3 regions of the Streptomyces sp. VTCC 41912 genome follow, and region 2 is predicted to be linked to each of the others. Evidence: riboswitches for the same ligand, from Rfam matches in the RefSeq annotation. Region 2 holds a riboswitch; each other region holds the start of a gene.

Region 1 (6,839 bases), on a different contig from region 2:
ATCTCGCCGCTGCCGCCGGAAACCGGCTCAGCAGCGAGCAGTTGCGCATGATGGCGCTCAGCGCGACCAGCGCGATCGCCGCCTGCGCGACGGCCGAATACGAACGCTTCATACGGCTGCGCACCGAGCTGCGCGCCCCGTCGACCGCCGCGTCCGGCGCCGGAGGTGGCGGTCCGTCGGCGGACCAGACCTCTGACGAACGCACCGGACCGGCCACCGCGGACGACGAGCCGGAGTCCGATCCTGCCGGGTTCGGGCTCGCCGCGATGGCCACCGTCCTCGTGCCGGTGCTCGCCGGCATCGCGGCCGTCCTCTTCCTCGTCATCGGCTACGTGCTGCGCGCCGTCGACCCGGACCCGGCCGTCTCCCGGCCCCTGATCAGCGTCGGCTGGGTCTTCGCAGGGCTGGCCGCCGCCGGGGCACTGGTCGCCATGGGCTGCGTGGTCGTCACCGCGCTGCGCAACGGCACGGCCCGGGACACGGCGGCCAAGGAGCGGGCCGCCGCGCTGGACAGCGCCCACGACGCCTGGCGGCAGGCCCTCCTGGACCGCGGGTTGCTGCCCTTCCTGCGCGAGGCGCTGGCCGATCCCGCGGCCGACCCCGAGGACGATCCGGTCCGGTACGTGCCCCGCCCCGCACCGGCCGAGGAGCGCCGCACCCCCACGCTCGGCTACACCCGTCCCCGCTTCAGCAGCCGCGACACCGACGCCTCCTGGTCCCGCCCCCGCTACTCCAGCCCGGACTTCACCAGCCCCGACTACGGGGGGCCGGAACGCCGGCCGGAGTAGCTGCCGCGCGGACGCCCGCGTTGGTGCCCCGCGGTGCCCGGCCGCGTTGACGAACGGGCGGACGGCCCGAAGACGCACGCGCCGCACGTCTTCGGGCCGTTCCCGGTCGGTCCCGTCGGCTCAGTCCGCGATCGGCAGGTAGACGCGGTTGCCGGCCGCCGCGAACTCCCGCGACTTCTCCGCCATTCCGGCCGCGGCGTCGGCGTCGGCGGCCAGCGCACCGCCGTGCTCGCGGCGAATGTCCTGGGAGATCTTCATGGAGCAGAACTTCGGCCCGCACATCGAGCAGAAGTGGGCCGTCTTGGCCGGTTCGGCGGGCAGCGTCGCGTCGTGGAAGGCGCGGGCGGTGTCCGGGTCGAGGGCCAGGTTGAACTGGTCCTCCCAGCGGAATTCGAAGCGGGCGTCGGAGAGCGCGTCGTCCCATTCCTGGGCGCCGGGGTGTCCCTTGGCGAGGTCCGCCGCGTGGGCCGCGATCTTGTAGGTGATGACGCCGGTCTTCACGTCGTCGCGGTCCGGGAGGCCCAGGTGCTCCTTGGGCGTGACGTAGCAGAGCATCGCCGTGCCCCACCAGGCGATCATCGCGGCGCCGATGCCCGAGGTGATGTGGTCGTAGGCGGGCGCGATGTCGGTGGTGAGCGGGCCGAGCGTGTAGAACGGGGCCTCTTCGCAGATCTCCTGCTGGAGGTCGATGTTCTCCTTGATCTTGTGCATCGGGACGTGGCCCGGGCCCTCGATCATGGTCTGCACGCCGTGCCGCTTGGCGATCGTGTTCAGCTCGCCGAGGGTCCGCAGCTCGGCGAACTGCGCCTCGTCGTTGGCGTCCGCGATGGAGCCGGGACGCAGACCGTCACCGAGGGAGAAGGTGACGTCGTAGGCGGCGAGGATGTCGCAGAGTTCCTCGAAGTGCGTGTAGAGGAAGGACTCCTGATGGTGCGCCAGGCACCACGCCGCCATGATCGAGCCACCGCGGGAGACGATGCCGGTCTTCCGGTTGGCGGTGAGCGGGACGTAGCGGAGCAGCACGCCGGCGTGCACCGTCATGTAGTCGACGCCCTGCTCGGCCTGCTCGATGACGGTGTCCTTGTAGATCTCCCAGGTCAGCTCCTCGGCCTTGCCGTCGACCTTCTCCAGCGCCTGGTAGAGGGGGACGGTGCCGATGGGGACGGGGGAGTTGCGCAGCACCCACTCACGGGTGGTGTGGATGTTGCGGCCGGTGGAGAGGTCCATGACCGTGTCGGCGCCCCAGCGGGTCGCCCAGGTCATCTTCTCGACCTCCTCCTCGATCGACGACGTGACCGCGGAGTTGCCGATGTTGGCGTTCACCTTCACCAGGAAGTTCTTGCCGATGATCATCGGCTCGATCTCCGGGTGGTTGATGTTGGCCGGCAGCACCGCCCGGCCCGCCGCGATCTCGTCCCGCACGAACTCGGGGGAGACGTTCTCGCGGACGGCGACGTACTCCATCTCCGCGGTGATCTCGCCACGTTGGGCGTACGCGAGCTGGGAGACCGGGGTGCCGCCCCGGCCGCGACGCGGCTGGCGCGGCCGGCCGGGGAAGACCGCGTCGAGGTTGCGCAGGCCACCGCGCGGTGACGTGTGCTTGATCCCGTCGTCCTCGGGACGCATCGGGCGGCCCGCGTACTCCTCGGTGTCGCCCCGGGTGATGATCCAGTTCTCGCGCAGCGGCGCCAGACCGCGGCGAACGTCGGTTTCGATCTGGGGATCGGTGTACGGCCCTGACGTGTCGTAGAGCGTCACGTCCTTGCCGTTGGTGAGGTGCACCCGCCGGACCGGGACCCGGAGGTCCGGACGCGATCCGGAAACGTAGCCCTTGTGCCAGCCGATCTGCGGCTTTTCGCCGTCGGCCGAGCCGTTTTCAGGCGTGCGTGCATCCTGCAGAGTCATGTAGACCCAACTCCCTACGCCGGCATTACCCGGTAACAGGTTCGGCGGTCGACGCAGCGGCTTCCGTCATCCGGTGTTTCACGTGAAACACCGCTGGGACGGAGGTCAGCGCCCTCTCAGCCCGGTGCTCCGAGCTCCCGCGATTGCAAAGGTGCCACCACGGTAGCGGCCGAGGCGTCGGTGTGAACAGGGGGCCCACGGGTTCTTGCAATGATCGGGCGGTGAGCCCTCCCGAAACCCAGCACGCCACCGCCGGCCATGCGCACGCGCACGGCCACGGGCCGGCCGCACCGGTGTCCCGCCATCTGCGCAAGGTCATCGCCGCCGTCCTGATCCCGTTCGCGGCCGCGGTGGCGGTCGGTCTGCTCGTCCTCTGGCCCGGTGGCGCGCCGCCCCACAAACCGTCCGGTGTGGGCTTCGACCAGCCCACCGAGAAGGCCCGGGTCACCAAGGTCGAGGAGGTCGACTGCGCGGCGGTGCACGCCGAGCAGCAGCCGCAGCCCACCACGCCCGGGGGCCAGCCACCGGCCGGCGGAGCGTCCCGCGGCAAGCCCTGCGAACAGGCGACGATCAAGGTCACCACGGGGGAGAACGCCGGCCGGACCTTCCAGACGGTGGTGACGCCGGACGCCCCACGGCACTACACGACCGGACAGGACGTCATCGTCTCCTACTCCCCCAAGGCTCCGAGGGAGCTTCAGTACGCGGTGACCGACGTCGATCGCACGGTGCCGATGTGGGTACTGGCAGCGATCTTCGCCTTCGCGGTGGTGATCATCGGGCGGCTGCGCGGGGTGCTCGCGCTGGTGGCGCTGACGGCCAGCTTCGGCCTGTTGACCCTGTTCATCCTGCCGGCGATCCTCCAGGGCTCCGATCCGCTGGTGGTGGCGGTGGTCGGCGGCAGCGCGATCATGCTGATCGCGCTCTACCTGTGCCACGGGCTGACGGCCCGCACGTCGGTGGCGGTGCTCGGCACCCTCGCCTCGCTCCTCCTCATCGCACTGTTGGGCTCGATCTTCACCCACTGGGCGCTGCTGACCGGCAACACGGACGACACCACCGGGCTGGTGCACGGGCTGTACCCGAACATCGAGATCCGCGGTCTGCTGCTGGCGGGGATCATCATCGGTTCGCTGGGGGTGCTCGACGACGTGACGGTGACGCAGACGGCCGCGGTCTGGGAGCTCAAGGAGGCTGATCCGACGGTGGGTTGGCGCAAGCTGTACGGCGCGGCGATGCGGATCGGGCGGGACCACATCGCCTCGGTGGTGAACACGCTCGTCATGGCCTACGCGGGCGCCGCGCTCCCGCTGCTCCTGCTGTTCTCGATCGCGCAGAGCAGTGTGGGGCGGGTCGCCGGCAGCGAAGTCGTCGCGGAGGAGATCGTCCGCACCCTGGTGGGCAGTATCGGGCTGGTCGCGTCGGTGCCGGTGACCACGCTGCTGGCGGCCCTGGTGGTCTCGGCGGACCGACCGGCGCCGGACGGGTCGGGGCGGACGGCGGCCGTCGGTGGACGCGGTGGGCGACGCGCGGCGCGCGGACGGCGCCGGAAGCACTGACGGCGGGCGGGCCACGGGGCCGGCCGGTGCGAGGGGACGGTGCGGGTGACGGACGGGGCGCAACAGGGCGGGGCGGCCGACGGCCGGGCGGCGAGGGCAGGGGAACAGGGGAGAGGGGCCGGGGCGGGCGGCTCAGCCGGCCGGAGCCTCCGTGAGGATCCGGTCGAGCGCGGCCTCCAGGGTGTCGCAGACCTCCTCCTTGCCGAGCGGGACGATCCGGTCCGTGCGGTCCAGGAAGGCGATCAGCGGCGGCGCGCTGGCCCGGAACAGCGCCCGCTCGGGGCCGACTTGAAGGCTGATGTAGACGTCGCTGAGGTGCTCGGGGGCGGACGGCTCGACCCGGACGTCGCCCTCGCCCGCCGGCCGGGTCAGCCCGTCCAGCAACAGCTCACGGCCGAACACCCAGGTCACGGGCGCGTCTCCGGGGAGATCGAAGGTGAGCCGGACGGCGTAGGGATCGGCGCTGTCGAATTCCAGCTCCACCGGGATCCGGAAGGCGAGCTCCTCCGAGACGAGGAAGCTCATGATCACTTCTGCCTGAACCGTGTCGTTCATCAACCACTGCCCCGCACTTGATCGGAGATGGCCGGGAATCATCCCCGGAAGCCCTATTGACGCCATCGTCGGTCACATGCAGGCAGATCACAAGGAGTGAGTTTTCAGATACTGATAGAGAAGGCGAGTGTCGTTAGTACCCTCTCCGCCATTTTCCGTAGTCGCTCCGTAACTGCTTGCAATCGGTGCACTTCCGTCGCAGGAAGAGAAACCGCCAGCGTCGCGGCGGCCGAGCCGACTCGGACCGGGATCGCCGAACACACCGTGCCCAGGGCATATTCCTGGCGATCGTAGGCGACCTGGCCGCGACGCACCGTAGCCAGCCGATTCAGTAGATCACCTTCGGAACGCACCGAAAAGGGCGTCATCGACTGCACCGGATAACGGGACAGGTGTTCTTTCCTGGTCGGTTCGTCGAGTTGCGAGAGAAGGCACTGGCCGATCGCGTGGGTGTGGGCGGTGGAACGGAAGTCGGCCCATTCCTCGACGGGCGGTCGCGCCGGGTCGGCGGTTATCGCCACCACCTCCACTTCCCCCTCGCGGTAGACGGCGAAGTAGACGGCGGCGCCCAGTTCACGGCCCGCCACGGCGAGCGCGTCGGCCAACTGTCGGCGCTGCCGGCGCCGGGCCCCCGCCCGACCGATGGACTCGGCGCCCTCGCCGATGACGAAGACGCCGTTCTCCCTGCGCAGATAGCCCTCGTGGGTCAGCGTCCGCAGCAGGTGATAGGTCGTGGGCAGGGGGAGTTGGGCCTCCCTGGCCAGCTGCTTGGCGGGCGCACCGTCGGCGTGCGCGGCCACCGCCTCCAGGAGTCGCAGCGCCCGCTGCACCGACCCGATCAGGGTGGGGTGCGAGCCGGACTCGTCGTTGCCGATCGCCAACGCAACCCCCAGGTCCGAGTGCCATGGCCCCGTGGCCCGGACCGCGGGATCCGCTCCCCGCGGCCGTGCGCCTCCCCGGACGGCCGGCACGACTCCGGCCCGATCGCTCGGTATTTTCCGGAACATCACCGTCCGGAAGACGCCTGCGTCCGCACTGTAGCCCGGGCGATCCGGAACGGGAGCCGAAAGTCGGGGAGTTGCCCCCGTATCGACGGCACGCCCGGCCTCGATGACGCTACGAAGCAAGGTACACACTCTTGGTGAGCAGGCGGAACGCCGTGCACCCCACCGGTGCGAGAACCGCAGGTGGGCCGGATTCCGATCCTCGTTCGGCCCCGGCGCAAGGCGTGTCGGACGGTCGCCGGAACGCCGGACGCCCTGCTCCCGGGCGGGGGCAGGGCGTCTTCGGAGGGTGCGGGTCGGACAGTGCCGATCGGTGGGGGCTCGGCCTACCAGTCGCTCTTCGACGAGGACGAGGACGAGGACGAGGATCCGGTGAACCTGCGCACGAGGTAGATGACACCTGCGATCAGCGCCGCCGCGATCAGCACCTTGAAGAGCAGCCCGATCAGGAATCCCACGGCGGTGGCGATCAGTCCGCCGAAGACGACGATCAGGATGACGGGCACCACGACCCAGGTGACCCACCACGGAAGCCCTGCGAGTATCCCCTTACCAGCCACTGCTCTGCCCTGCTTTCTGTCTGTCGCGCCGTTGTCGGTCCGTACCGCTCCGGTGGCACCGTCCGCGTGCTCCGCATCCGTCGCACCGCGTCTCCGGTTCCCCCTGTACACCAACGATGCTAGGCCGCCGGCGGGCGCCGTGGGGGCCCGACAGCCCCGGCTCTCCCCTGAGCTGACCCTTACGGGTTCCGGGGTCCGACCCTCAGCTCTCGGGCGGAGAAAAGACCACCACGACCCGGAGGTCCTCGCTGATGTGGTGGAACTTGTGGGGCACCCCGGCCGGCACGTAGACCACGCTGCCGCGGGCCACCGACTCGGTCTCCGTCCCCACCGTGATCGCCGCCCGGCCGCTCACCACCAGGTACACCTCGTCCTGGGCGTGCGGCTGCTGCGGGTCCGCGGTGCCGGCGTCCAACGCGTACAGCCCCACCGACATGGTGCGTTCCCGGAGGAACTGCAGATACGCGC
Region 2 (6,839 bases):
TCCGTAGTGCTGCCCGTAGCCCTGCCCTTGGTCCTGCCCGTAGTGCTGCCCGGGGTCCTGCCCGTAGCCCTGTCCGGGGTCCTGCCCGTAGTGCGGTGCGGGCTGTCCGCCGAGGTCGTCGTAGTGCTGCCCGGCCTGGTAGGGCGCCCGGCCGAACGGATCCGGCTCCTCGTACGGGTCGTGGTGTGCGGCGTACTGCTGGGTGCCGATGTACGGGTCGGAATAGGGCGCCTGCCCGCCCTGGTAGGCGCCCTCGTCGTAGGCGGGGTAGGGGTCGGCGTAGCCGCCCTGGCCGGCCGTCGGACCGTACCCGTCGCCGTACCCCTGGTCGTGGCCGTCGCCGTCCGGGGTGATGTTGCCGAAGACGTCGTACGAGGCGGGGGCGACCGTCGGGTCGGGGCGGGCGTCGAAGCTGTAGACGCCGTAGGCCCCGGTCTCGTCCGGCAGCGGCTGCGGGGCGTAGACGGTGGGGGCGTCCGCCTGCGCGTAGGCGAAGAAGTCCTGGTGGGCGGGCGGTTCGCCGGGGCCGGGCGGGTCCGGCACCGGCTGGTAGGGGTCCGGGTTCCCGGGGCCGTCGGCGCCGTGGCCGACCGGAGCGGCCTCCCCGGCGGCGTCGGCGGCCACCGGGGCGGTCTCCTCGGCCAGTTGGGAGACCTGGAGGTTCGGCCCGTCGGCGGGGCCGCGGGAGGAGCGGGCGCGGCGCCGGCGCTTCGGCTTGGGCCGCCCGCCGATCGTCCAGCCCTCCGTGAACCCGCGGCGTACGGAGAGCGTCACGTAGGTCTGCCCGAGCGCGAAGGCGATGGCCCCCAGGGCGATCACGATGACCGACGGGATGGCCACGCCGGCCACGACGCCGAGGAAGCCGCCCAGGGCCAACGCCCGCCAGCGCAGCGGCGCCTTGTTCTGGAACAGCACCTCGCCGAGCAGCCACAGGGCGACCAGGGCGAACGCGATGTAGAGGATCGTCCAGCCCATATGCGCCCCTCTTCCGCCGGATGCCGGCCGCCGTGGTCAGGGCCGCTGGTGCAGCCCCAGGTTCTCGTAGATTTCCAGGGTCGCCGTGGAGTGGTTCAGGGTGATGAAGTGCAACCCGGGCACGTCCTCGGCCATCAAGCGCGCGCACAGGTCCGTCGCGTACTCGATGCCAATGGAGCGTACCGCCGCCGGGTCGTCCTTGACCGCGAGGATGCGCGCAGCGAGCTCGGGCGGGAAGGCGGCGTTGCTGAGCTGCGCGAAGCGCTCGATCTGACGCACGTTGGTGACCGGCATGATCTCCGGAATGATCGGCGTCGAGCAACCCGCGGCGTGCACCCGGTCCCGCAGCCGGAAGTAGTCCTCCGGGTAGAAGAACATCTGCGTGATCGCGAAGTCGGCGCCGGCGCGGCACTTGTCGACGAAGTGCCGGACGTCGGTGTCCCAGTCCGTGGAGCGCGGGTGCATCTCGGGGAAGGCGGCCACGCCGACGCAGAAGTCGCCGGACTCCTTGATCAGCTGGACCAGCTCGGCGGCGAAGCCGATGCCCTCGGGGTGCCGGATCCAGTCGCCCATGGGGTCGCCCGGCGGGTCGCCGCGCAGCGCGAGCATGTTGCGGATCCCGGCGTCGGCGTACTGGCCGATGATGTTGCGCAGCTCGGCGGTGGAGTGGTTGACCGCGGTCAGGTGGGCGACCGGGGTGAGGGTGGTGTCGGTGGCGATCCGCTCGGTGGCACGGACCGTGCCGTCGCGGGAGGTGCCACCGGCCCCGTAGGTCACGGAGACGAAGGTCGGGGCGACGGCCTCGATGCGGCGGATGGCGTTCCACAACGTCCGCTCGCCCTTCTCCGTCTTCGGGGCGGCGAACTCGAACGAGAAGGATCGCTTGCCGGAAGCAAGCAGGTCGCGCACCGTGCGTGCGCGATCAGTCCTGGTGGAAGCTGTACCTAGGGCCATACGGGCAGGTTAACCACAGGTCGGACGGACACCAACCGGCATCGACGTAATGCCTGGTTGGTGCGGTTGCTGTCCACCAGGTGGACATCCCGTGGCCATCCGGTGCTCTCCGGCCGGCGCCGGCCGGCCGCGTCAGGCGGAATAGCTCCGGACCCGCTTGGCCAGCTCGGCGGCGGCCGCACCCGGGTCGTCGGCCTCGGTGATCGCGCGGACCACCACCACCCGACGGGCGCCGGCCGCCAGCACCTCGTCGAGGTTGCCGGCGTCGATCCCGCCGATGGCGAACCAGGGGCGCTCGGGGTTCCGCGCGGCGGTGTAGCGGACCAGGTCCAGGCCGGGGGCGTGCCGGCCGGGCTTGGTCGGGGTCGGCCAGCAGGGGCCGGTGCAGAAGTAGTCCACGCCGGGCTCGGTGAGGGCGGCGTCCACCTCGGCCTCGGCGTGCGTGGAGCGGCCGATCAGCGGCTCCGGGCCGAGCAGGGCGCGGGCGGCGGGGACCGGCAGGTCGCCCTGGCCGAGGTGGAGCACCCCGGCGCCCGCGGCGTGGGCGACGTCCGCGCGGTCGTTGACCGCGAGCAGCGTGCCGTGCCGTCGGCAGGCGTCCGCGAAGACCTCCAGGTGGCGCAGCTCCGCGCCGGCCTCCATGCCCTTGTCGCGCAGCTGCACGATGTCCACGCCCGAGGAGAGCACCGCGTCCAGGAACTGCGGGAGGTCGCCCTGCCGGGTGCGCGCGTCGGTGCACAGGTAGAGCCGGGCGTCGGACAGGGCCTGTCGAACGGTGGTCATCGGGCGGCTTCCCCCTCGTCGGCGGCGTACGGACCGGCCGGAACCGGTCCGTACGCCGCGTGGATGCGGTTGCGGATGTGGGTGCGGTTGCTGCGGGACGCGGCTGCGTCAGACGGCCAGGGCCTGGGCCCGGCGCTTGACCTCCGTGCCGCGATTCTCGCGCAGCGCCTGCGCCGGGGTACCGGGCAGGGTGTCATCGGCGGTGAAGAGCCACTCCAGCATCTCCTCGTCGGCGAAGCCGTCGTCCCGCAGGAGCGTCAGCGTCCCGACGAGTCCCTTGACGACCTTGCCGTCCTGGATGAATTCGGCGGGTACCTGGAGCACGCGGTTCTCCCCGCGGCGCACCGCGATCAGCTGGCCCTCCTTCACCAGCTGCCGCACGCGGGTCACCTCGACGTCGAGTTCTTCGGCGATGTCGGGGAGGGTGAGCCAGGCGGGAACGAGTCCATCGATCTTTGCGTCAATCTCGGTCACAGGACAAGCCTGCCACCTCCCACTGACAGCCGGTACCCGGGCATCGCCGCCGGGCAACGCGTGTCCCCCGCCGGGTGGGCGGCAAGGGGCCGCGCAGCGGGTCAGCGGACCGCCGACTTGAGCGGAACGGCGGCGTCCGCCGCCCGCTCCCGGTCGAGCAGGGCGCCCCGCTCGATGAGCCGGCGCCCCTGGGCCAGATCCCGCGGGCGCCCCACGGCCAGCAGCGCGACCAGCCGTCCCGCTCCGCCGGCGCCGTCGCCGCGGAGCCAGAGGACCGACCAGGCGGCGCCGGTGGGATCACCGCGCCAGACCAGCTCGTCGGCGTCCCCGTGGTGGCCGGCGTACTGCACGAACCGGCCGAACTGCTCGGACCAGAAGTAAGGCACCGGGTCGTAGACCACGCCCTCGGCGGCGCCGCGGGCGATGTTCTCGGCCACCGTGCGGGGCCCCTGGAGGGCGTTGTCCCAGTGGTGGACCAGCAGCCGGGTGCCGTAACGGGCCGACGGGAAGGAGGCGCAGTCGCCGACCGCGTAGACGTCGGGAACGGAGGTGCGCAGCCGCTCGTCGGCCTGCACCGAGCCGTCCGCGGGCGAGAGGGCGACGCCGGAACCGGCCAGCCAGCCGGTGGCGGGCCGGGCGCCGATGCCGACGACGACGGCGTCGGCGGGCAGTGCGGTGCCGTCGGCGAGGGTCACCGCGCCGGGCGCGACGGAGTCGACCCGCACCCCGGTGCGCAGGTCGGCCCCGGCGTCCGCGTACCAGCCGGTCATGTGCCCGGCGACCTCGGCGGGCAGGGCGCCGGCCAGCGGATGGTCGGCGGCCTCGACGACGGTGACCTCGCAGCCCGCCTCGCGGGCGGCGGTGGCGAACTCCGCACCGATCCAGCCGGCCCCCACCACCACGATCCGGTGCTGGGCGGCGAGCACCGGGCGCAGCCGCTCGGCGTCGTCCAGGGTGCGCAGCAGGTGCACGTCGGGGCGGCCCTCGCTGCCGGGCAGCCGGATCGGTTCGGCGCCGGTCGCCAGGACCGCGTAGTCGTAGCGGACCGGGCCCCGGTCGGTCTCGACGAGGTGCTCCTCGGGGCGCAGCGCGGTGACCCGGCGGCCGAGGTGGAGGTCGATGCCGAGACTGGCGAAGTCGATGTCGAACGCGGAGCCGTCGGCCTTGCCGAGCAGCACCGCCTTGGACAGCGGGGGCCGGTCGTAGGGCTGGTGCGGCTCGTCGCCGAGGAGCGCGATCGCTCCTCGCCAGCCTTGTTCGCGCAGGGCCACGGCGGTCTGCACACCTGCCATCCCGGCGCCGACGATCACCACGCGCGGCGTGCGGTCAGGGTCCTGGGGAGACTTGCTCTGCTCGCTCACCCGCTCACTCTAGGACGGCACCCGACGCGGCCCGCAGCAGCGCGCAAGGAGATCTCTGACACAGCGTCACGCCCCGTGACGGCCGGGCCCGGCCCCCGGGCGCTCCCTTACGACGCGTCGCGACCCGTATTAGGGTGGCGGACGCACGCACTCGCGGGAGCCCGGACGGACCGGGCTGAGAGGGAGGCTGGCCGGCCTCCGACCGTACGAACCTGATCCGGGTCATGCCGGCGAAGGGAGGGGCTGGACGCCCATGCATCCATCCACCACACCAACGGACCCGTCGCGGCCCGCGGACCGGCACCCCGACGTGCTGGTCGTCGGCGGCGGCATCATCGGGCTGGTGACCGCCTGGCGGGCGGCCGGCCGCGGGCTGCGGGTCGCGCTGGCGGACCCCGCGCCCGGCGGCGGCGCGGCGTTCGTCGCGGGCGGCATGCTGGCCGCGGTCACCGAGCTCCACTACGGCGAGGAGACCCTGCTGGGCCTCAACCTGGCCTCGGCACAGCGGTATCCGCGCTTCGCGGAAGAGCTGGAGGAGGCCAGCGGGCAGCGGATCGGCTACCGCCGGTGCGGCACCCTGGCCGTCGCGCTGGACGCCGACGACCGCGCCCACCTGAGGGAGTTGCACGCCCTCCAGGTCCGCTCGGGCCTGGACTCGCAGTGGCTGACCGGGCGCGAGTGCCGGCGCCTGGAGCCGATGCTCGCCCCGGGGGTGCGCGGCGGCCTCCGGGTGGACGGTGACCACCAGGTCGATCCGCGGCGGCTGGCGGGCGCCCTGCTGGCCGCGTGCGAACGGGCCGGGGTGGTCTTCCACCGGACGGCGGCGGAGCGCCTGACGACCGCCCGGGGGCGCGCCACGGGCGCCGAACTCGCCGACGGGACGCGGCTGGCGGCCGGTCAGGTCGTGCTGGCCGGGGGCAGTCGCAGCGGGCTGCTGGCGGGCGTCCCGGAGGCCGTGCGGCCGCCGGTGCGGCCCGTCAAGGGGCAAGTGCTGCGGCTGCGGCTACCGGACCGGCTCCCGGGCGGCCAGGCGTTCCTCTCCCGCACCGTGCGCGCCGTGGTCCGCGGCAACCCGCTCTACCTGGTGCCCCGGGAGAGCGGCGAACTGGTCCTCGGCGCCACCAGCGAGGAGTTGGGCTGGGACACCACGGTGACCGCGGGCGGCGTCTACGAGCTGCTGCGGGACGCCCACGAACTCCTCCCGGGCCTCACCGAACTGCCGCTGGTCGAGAGCCTCGCCGGGCTGCGTCCCGGCTCCCCCGACAACGCACCGCTGCTCGGCCCGACCGGGCTGCCCGGTCTTCACCTGGCCACCGGCCACTTCCGCAACGGCGTACTGCTGACGCCGGTCACCGGTGACGTGCTGGCCGAGGTGCTGGCCACCGGAACCGTCCCGGAAGAGGCCCGCCCCTTCTCCCCTACGCGCTTCTCCCCCGCCACCCTGGGGGCCGAGCGCGTCCGTGCCCTTGAGGAGCAGCCCGTATGAGCGCCCCCGGTACGCCCGGTACTCCTGCCGGCCCCGTCGCCCCCGATGCCCCCGCCGGCCCCACGGTGTCCGTCTCCGTCAACGGGGAGGCCCGCCGGATCCCGGCCGGGCTGACCCTGGACCGGCTGGTCGCCACGCTGTCCCGCGCGTCGGCCGGGGTGGCCGCCGCGGTCAACGAGACCGTCGTGCCGCGCACCCAGTGGTCCACCACCGCGCTCGGCGACGGCGACCGCGTCGAAGTGCTCACCGCCGTGCAGGGAGGCTGATCACCGTCATGACCGACACCGCAGTGGAACGGGCGGACGCCGTCGCGGCGCCCGGCCCCGACGCCGACCCGCTCACCATCGCCGGCACCGCGTTCCGGTCCCGGCTCATCATGGGCACCGGCGGCGCGCCCAGCCTCGGCGTCCTGGAGCGCGCGCTGCTGGCCTCCGGCACGGAGCTGACGACGGTCGCCATGCGGCGGCTGGACCCGACCGTGCAGGGCTCGGTGCTGTCCGTGCTCCGGCGCAACGGGATCCGGGTGCTGCCGAACACCGCCGGCTGCTTCACGGCGGGCGAGGCGGTGCTCACCGCCCGACTCTCCCGGGAGGCGCTCGGCACCGACTGGGTCAAGCTGGAGGTCGTCGCCGACGAGCGGACCCTGCTGCCCGACCCGGTGGAGCTGCTGGACGCCGCCGAGACCCTCGTGGACGACGGTTTCGTCGTCCTGCCGTACACCAACGACGACCCCGTCCTCGCCCGGAAGCTGGAGGACGTGGGCTGTGCGGCGATCATGCCGCTCGGTTCGCCGATCGGTTCCGGCC
Region 3 (6,839 bases), on a different contig from region 2:
GTGGTCATCCTCGCCTCGCTCTTCGTCTACAAGCCGGTGTTCATCGGTGTCATAGCGCTCGCTGTCGTCGTGGGCCTGTGGGAACTGACCTCGCGGCTGGCCGAGCGCAAGGACATCCGGGTGCCGATGGTCCCGCTCGCGCTGGGCGGCACCGCGATGGTCGTCGCCGGGTACGTGCGCGGTGCCGAAGGCGCCTGGGTGGCGATGGCGCTCACCGCGCTCGCCGTCCTCGTCTGGCGGATGACCGAGGCACCCCAGAACTACCTCCGGGACGTCACGGCCGCCATCTTCGCGGCCTTCTACGTCCCCTTCCTGGCGACCTTCGTGGCGCTGATGCTGGCGGCCGAGGACGACGGGCCGCAGCGGGTGCTGACCTTCCTGCTGCTGACGGTCGTCAGCGACACCGGCGCCTACGCGGTCGGCTGGCGCTTCGGCAGGAAGAAGCTCGCGCCGCGGATCAGTCCCGGCAAGACCCGCGAGGGACTCGTCGGGGCGGTGCTCTTCGCGATGGTGGCGGGCGCGCTGTGCATGCAGTTCCTGATCAAGGGCGGCATCTGGTGGCAGGGACTGCTGCTCGGCCTCGCGGTCGCGGTCAGCGCCACCCTCGGTGACCTCGGCGAATCCATGATCAAGCGGGATCTGGGCATCAAGGACATGGGCACCCTGCTGCCCGGTCACGGCGGCATCATGGACCGGTTGGACTCGCTGCTGCCGACCGCTCCCGTCGTCTGGCTGCTGTTCGTGATCTTCGTGGGATCGGGCTGAGCGTCGCCGGTTACCCTTGGAGGGCGCGTCGCTCGTTCGCGGCGCGCCCTTTCCGTCCCCGCGACCGCGGGGACGATCCGTGAGGTCTCCCGGTTCCGGCCCGTCCGGACCCCGGTCACGCGTCGGCAGAAGCCGCCCGACCTCGTCGCACAGAGGAGTTTCCGCCCATGGCACGCCCGGCCCCGGGAGAACTGACGTTCGTCGCCCCCCGCGGCGCCAAGAAGCCACCTCGGCACCTCGCCGACCTCAGCCCGGCCGAGCGCCGGGAGGCGGTGGCGGCGATCGGCGAGAAGCCGTTCCGCGCCAAGCAGCTGTCGCAGCACTACTTCGCCCGCTACGCGCACGACCCCGCCCAGTGGACCGACATCCCCGCGGCGGCTCGCGAGAAGCTCGCCGCCGAACTGCTGCCGGACCTGATGTCCGTGGTGCGGCACATCTCGTGCGACGACGACACCACCCGCAAGACGCTGTGGCGCCTGCACGACGGCACCCTCGTCGAGTCCGTCCTGATGCGCTACCCGGACCGGGTCACCATGTGCATCTCCTCGCAGGCCGGCTGCGGCATGAACTGCCCGTTCTGCGCCACCGGCCAGGCCGGCCTGGACCGCAACCTCTCCACCGCCGAGATCGTGCACCAGATCGTCGACGGGATGCGGGCGCTGCGCGACGGCGAGGTGCCCGGCGGACCGGCACGGCTGTCCAACATCGTCTTCATGGGCATGGGCGAGCCGCTCGCCAACTACAAGCGGGTGGTCGGCGCCATCCGGCGGCTGACCGACCCCGAGCCGGACGGGCTGGGCCTCTCCCAGCGCGGCATCACCGTCTCCACCGTCGGGCTGGTCCCGGCGATGCTGCGGTTCGCCGACGAGGGCTTCAAGTGCCGGCTCGCGCTGTCGCTGCACGCGCCCGACGACGAGCTGCGGGACACCCTCGTGCCCGTCAACACCCGCTGGAAGGTACGCGAGGTGCTGGACGCGGCGTGGGAGTACGCCGAGAAGTCCGGCCGCCGGGTCTCGATCGAGTATGCCCTGATCCGCGACATCAACGACCAGGCGTGGCGCGGTGACCTGCTGGGACGGCTGCTCAAGGGCAAGCGCGTCCACGTCAACCTCATCCCGCTCAACCCGACGCCCGGCTCCAAGTGGACCGCCTCGCGGCCCGAGGACGAGCTGGCGTTCGTGCGGGCCATCGAGGCGCACGGCGTGCCCGTGACCGTGCGGGACACCCGGGGCCAGGAGATCGACGGCGCCTGCGGACAGCTTGCGGCCTCGGAGCGCTGAGCCACCCGCTGGTACGGTGTCGTCGAACAAATGCACATTCCGACAGGGGAGCGCCACAGCGCTGAGAGTGCGGACACGTCGTAGCCCTACGACGCCGCAGACCCTTGAACCTCGCCCGGGTCATTCCGGGTAGGAAGTTCGGTCGTCACTCATGCTGTTGCGCCCTGCCCACCGCCCGCTGCCGAACGTCTTCCGATGAAGAACGCAGCGGGCACCGGGCGGGGCCGCGTCTCTTCCTGGCCAGCCAGGAGGAAATCAGTGAGCACCACCAGAAGGATCACCGCGGCAGCGCTCGCCGCCGCGGCGGGCATGACGGCACTCGCCGGATGCGGCAGCGCCGGCGACAGCAGCGCCGACGCCAAGACCGTCACGCTCGTCAGCCACGACTCGTTCAACGCCTCCAAGTCCGTCCTGGCCGCCTTTGAGAAGGAGAGCGGCTACAAGGTCAAGGTGCTCAGGGGCGGGGACGCCGGCGAAGCCGTCAACAAGGCGATCCTCTCCAAGGACAACCCGCAGGGCGACGTCTTCTTCGGCATCGACAACACCCTGCTCTCGCGCGGGCTGAACGCCGGGCTCTTCACGCCCTACAAGGCCAAGGGCCTGGACAGCGTCCCGGCTGATCTGCAGCTCGACAAGGACGGCCACCGGGTCACGCCCCTCGACTACGGCGACATCTGCGTCAACTACGACCGCGCCTACTTCACCCAGCACAAGCTGGCGCCGCCGCAGACCTTCGACGACCTGCTCAAGCCGCAGTACAAGGGCCTGCTCGTCACGGAGAACTCCGCCACCTCCTCCCCGGGACTCGCCTTCCAGCTCGGCACGATCGCCGCCCACGGCGAGGCCGGCTGGACGGACTACTGGAAGAAGCTCAAGGCCAACGGCGTCGAGGTCGTCGACAGCTGGGAACAGGCGTACAACGAGCGCTTCTCGGGCTCCGCGGCCGGCAAGGGCAAGGGGGACAAGCCGCTGGTGGTCTCCTACGCCTCCAGCCCGCCCGCCGAAGTGATGGGCAAGAACCCCGCCCCGAAGGAGGCCCCGACCGGCGTCGCGACCGGCACCTGCTTCCAGCAGATCGAATTCGGTGGCCTGCTCAAGGGCGCCAAGAACGAGAAGGGCGGCAAGGCGCTGCTCGACTTCCTCCTGTCGAAGACGTTCCAGGAGGACATGCCGCTGCAGATGTTCGTCAACCCGGCACGCAAGGACGCCAAGGAGCCGGAGCTGTTCACCCGCTACGGCGTCACGATCGACAAGCCGGCGACCCTCGCACCCGAGACGATCGCCAAGAACCGTGACCAGTGGGTCAAGCAGTGGTCCTCGCTCGTTCTGAAGTAGCCCGCACCCGGCAACGGGGGACCGCGCGGACCACGGCGGTGCGGCTCGGCCTGATGGTCGTGCCGTTCGTCTTCTTCGTGGTGTTCTTCGCCTACCCGGTCGCCGTGATCGTCGGCCGGGGGCTGAAGGACGGCGGGCAGTGGCAACTCGGCCGCTTCGGCGCCGTGCTCGGTGATCCGGACGTCCTCCACGTGCTGTGGTTCACGGTGTGGCAGGCCGCTGCCTCGACCGCCTTGACGCTGCTGATCGCGCTGCCCGGCGCCTACGTCTTCGCCCGCTTCGACTTCCCCGGCAAACAACTGCTGCGGGCGGTGGTGGCGGTGCCGTTCGTGCTGCCCACCGTCGTCGTCGGCTCCGCCTTCCTGGCGCTGGTCGGCCGGGGCGGGCTGCTGGACGACCTGTGGGGCGTCCGGCTGGACACCTCGGTGTGGGCGATCCTGCTGGCCCACGTCTTCTTCAACTACGCCGTCGTCGTCCGCACCGTCGGCGGGCTCTGGTCCCAGCTCGACCCGCGTCAGGAGGAGGCGGCCCGGGTCCTGGGCGCCGGACGGTTCGCGGCGTGGCGGAAGGTGACGCTGCCCGCGCTCGGGCCGGCGGTGGCCGCCGCGGCGCTGATGGTGTTCCTCTTCACCTTCACCTCCTTCGGAGTGGTGCAGATCCTCGGCGGACCCACCTTCTCCACGTTGGAGGTGGAGATCTACCGGCAGACCGCCGACTTCCTGGACCTGCCGACCGCCGCCGTGCTCACCCTGATCCAGTTCGCGGCCGTACTGGGACTGTTGGCGCTGCATGCCTGGACCGTGCGGCGCCGCGAATCCACCCTGCGGCTCGTCGACGCCTCCCGGACCGCCCGTCGTCCGCACGGCGCAGGCCAGTGGGCGCTGCTGTGGGGCACCCTCACCGTCATCGCGGTGCTGCTCGTCCTGCCGCTCGCCGTACTCGTCGAGCAATCCTTCGCCGGCCCGGACGGCTACGGGTTGGTCTTCTACAAGACGCTGCACGATGCGGCGTCCGCCGACAGCACCTTCGCCGTCGCCCCCCTCGACGCCCTCTGGAACTCCCTCGCCTACGGTGCGGCAGCCACCGCGATCGCCCTCCTGGTCGGAGGACTGGCCGCGGCCGCACTCACCCGCTCCCGGCCGGCAGCCGGCCCGTCCGGGCGGACGCCGATGATCACCCGGCTCCTGCGCGGCTTCGACGGACTGCTGATGTTGCCCCTCGGAGTCTCTGCCGTGACCGTCGGCTTCGGATTCCTGATCACCCTCGACAAGCCGCCGCTGGACCTGCGGGCCTCGTGGTGGCTGGTCCCGCTCGCCCAGGCCCTGGTGGGTGTGCCGTTCGTGGTCCGCACGATGCTGCCCGTCCTGCGGGCGGTGGACGGGCGGCTGCGGGAAGCGGCGGCGGTCCTCGGTGCCTCGCCTTGGCAGGTCTGGCGCGAGGTGGACCTGCCGATGGTGCGGCGGGCGCTGCTCGTCGCGGCGGGCTTCGCCTTCGCGGTGTCGCTCGGTGAGTTCGGCGCGACCGTCTTCATCGCCCGGCCGGACCAGCCGACGCTGCCGGTGGCCGTCACCCGACTGCTGGGCCGCGCGGGCGAGTTCAACTACGGCCAGGCGATGGCCCTGTCGACCATATTGATGGTGGTGTGCGCGGGCGCCCTGCTGGCCCTGGAGCGCATCCGCACCGACCACTCCGGGGAGTTCTAGATGACGGCACAGGCCCGGACCGCGGCATCGGAAATGCTGCGCCTGGACAGCGTCACGGTCAGTTTCGGCACGCCCGGCGCGCATCCCGCGCTCGACGGGGTGGACCTGTTCGTCGCCGCACACGAAATCGTCTGCGTCCTCGGCCCCAGCGGCAGCGGCAAGTCCACCCTGCTGCGGGTCGTCGCCGGGCTGCAGCACGCCGACGCGGGGGCCGTGCTGCTCGAAGGGCGCGACCAGGTGGGGGTGCCCACGCACCGGCGTGGCGTCGGGTTGATGTTCCAGGACCACCAGTTGTTCCCGCAGCGCGATGTCGCGGGGAACGTGGCCTTCGGAGTGCGGATGCGGGGCTCCTCCCGCGCCGAGCAGCAACGCACGGTCACCGAACTGCTGGATCTCGTCGGGCTCCCGGGCGCCGAGCGCCGGGCCGTGGCGTCGCTGTCCGGCGGCGAGCAACAGCGCGTCGCTCTCGCTCGGGCCCTCGCCCCGAGCCCGCGGCTGTTGATGCTGGACGAACCCCTCGGGCAACTGGACCGGGGGCTGCGCGAGCGCCTCGTCGTCGAACTGCGCCGACTTTTTCGCGAGTTGGGCACGACGGTGCTCGCCGTCACCCACGACCAAGGGGAGGCCTTCGCCCTCGCCGACCGCGTCGTGGTGATGCGGGACGGCCGGATCGCTCAGAGCGGCACCCCCTTGGAGGTCTGGCAGCGCCCCGCTTCCGCCTTCGTCGCCCGTTTCCTCGGTTTCGACAACGTGGTGGAGGCGACCGTGCAGGGCGAATCCGCCGTTACCCCTTGGGGCAAGGTGCCCGTACCGGACGGCACTTCGGATGGTGCCTGCCGCCTGCTCGTGCGCCCGGCCGGCGTCCGGCTGACGTCCCCGGCGGACGGCCTGCCGTGCACGGTCGTGGCCCGGACCTTCCGTGGCACGCACGTTGCGCTGTTGCTCCAACCGCCGAGCGGACCGCAGGTGGAGGCGGCGTGCCCACTCCACGAAGCGCCGGAGTCCGGAGACCGGGTCGGCATCTCCTTCGCCGTCGAGGACGTGGTGGTGTTGGACGACACGGAGGAGTGAGCGTGTCGCCTGCCGGTGCTGGGCCATGATCCGCTCCTGAAGGGGGTGGGGGCCGTTAGGTGCGTGAGGGAGGGGCGGGGCGCCGGCCCTGCGGGATGACCAGGCCCAACTCGTAGGCGAGGATCACCGCCTGGGCACGATCACGGAGCCCCATCTTCGTGAAGAGCCGGTTGATGTGCGTCTTGACGGTGTGATCGGTGATCGTCAGGCGTGCGGAGATCTCCGCGTTGGACAGCCCCTGGGCGATGTGGAGGAGCACCTCCACCTCACGGCCGGTCAGCTCCTCGACCGTGCGCACCGGAGCCGGTGCCGATCTCTGCTTGACGAACTGCGCGATCAACCGCTTGGTCAACTCAGGCGCCAACAGTGCATTGCCCTCCGCCACCACCCGCACGGCGTGGAGGAGTTCCGGGAACGTGGTGTCCTTCAAGAGGAAGCCGCTGGCGCCGGCTGCGAGCGCGTCGTACACGTACTCGTCGAGCCCGAACGTCGTCAGCATCAACGCCTTGGTCGCGCCACCCGACGCCCGAGTGATCTCCCGGGCGGCCTCGATGCCGTTCTTGTGCGGCATCCGGATGTCCAGCAGTGCGAGGTCGGGGCGCTGCTCCGCCGCCACCCGTACCGCCTGCACGCCGTCCTCGGCCTCACCCACCACCTCGATGTCGTCCTGCGTGCCCAGGAGGTT

Evidence for each region. Region 2 has a riboswitch for thiamine pyrophosphate ahead of thiO (glycine oxidase ThiO). Riboswitches for the same ligand answer to the same signal wherever they lie in the genome.
Region 1: linked by a shared signal. The riboswitch ahead of thiC (phosphomethylpyrimidine synthase ThiC) and the one ahead of thiO (glycine oxidase ThiO) in region 2 are both predicted to bind thiamine pyrophosphate.
Region 3: linked by a shared signal. The riboswitch ahead of ACJ6WD_RS12390 (thiamine ABC transporter substrate binding subunit) and the one ahead of thiO (glycine oxidase ThiO) in region 2 are both predicted to bind thiamine pyrophosphate.

The regions. Positions count from the first base shown of each region.
Region 1 is NZ_JBJMAB010000003.1:162,129-168,967, forward strand. Features, by position in the region: gene ACJ6WD_RS06140 (hypothetical protein) at 1-788, shown strand, start outside; gene thiC (phosphomethylpyrimidine synthase ThiC) at 909-2,693, opposite strand; TPP riboswitch at 2,688-2,844, opposite strand; gene ACJ6WD_RS06150 (YibE/F family protein) at 2,915-4,252, shown strand; gene ACJ6WD_RS06155 (SsgA family sporulation/cell division regulator) at 4,385-4,807, opposite strand; gene ACJ6WD_RS06160 (IclR family transcriptional regulator) at 4,912-5,688, opposite strand; gene ACJ6WD_RS06165 (DUF5326 family protein) at 6,138-6,371, opposite strand; gene ACJ6WD_RS06170 (cupin domain-containing protein) at 6,574-6,839, opposite strand, start outside.
Region 2 is NZ_JBJMAB010000011.1:247,635-254,473, forward strand. Features, by position in the region: gene ACJ6WD_RS18960 (hypothetical protein) at 1-975, opposite strand, end outside; gene metF (methylenetetrahydrofolate reductase [NAD(P)H]) at 1,012-1,929, opposite strand; gene thiE (thiamine phosphate synthase) at 2,062-2,712, opposite strand; gene ACJ6WD_RS18975 (Rv2175c family DNA-binding protein) at 2,821-3,186, opposite strand; gene ACJ6WD_RS18980 (NAD(P)/FAD-dependent oxidoreductase) at 3,288-4,547, opposite strand; TPP riboswitch at 4,691-4,803, shown strand; gene thiO (glycine oxidase ThiO) at 4,801-6,033, shown strand; gene thiS (sulfur carrier protein ThiS) at 6,099-6,299, shown strand; gene ACJ6WD_RS18995 (thiazole synthase) at 6,308-6,839, shown strand, end outside.
Region 3 is NZ_JBJMAB010000006.1:235,118-241,956, forward strand. Features, by position in the region: gene ACJ6WD_RS12380 (phosphatidate cytidylyltransferase) at 1-765, shown strand, start outside; gene rlmN (23S rRNA (adenine(2503)-C(2))-methyltransferase RlmN) at 933-2,045, shown strand; TPP riboswitch at 2,080-2,199, shown strand; gene ACJ6WD_RS12390 (thiamine ABC transporter substrate binding subunit) at 2,304-3,380, shown strand; gene ACJ6WD_RS12395 (ABC transporter permease) at 3,419-5,083, shown strand; gene ACJ6WD_RS12400 (ABC transporter ATP-binding protein) at 5,084-6,154, shown strand; gene ACJ6WD_RS12405 (response regulator transcription factor) at 6,210-6,839, opposite strand, start outside.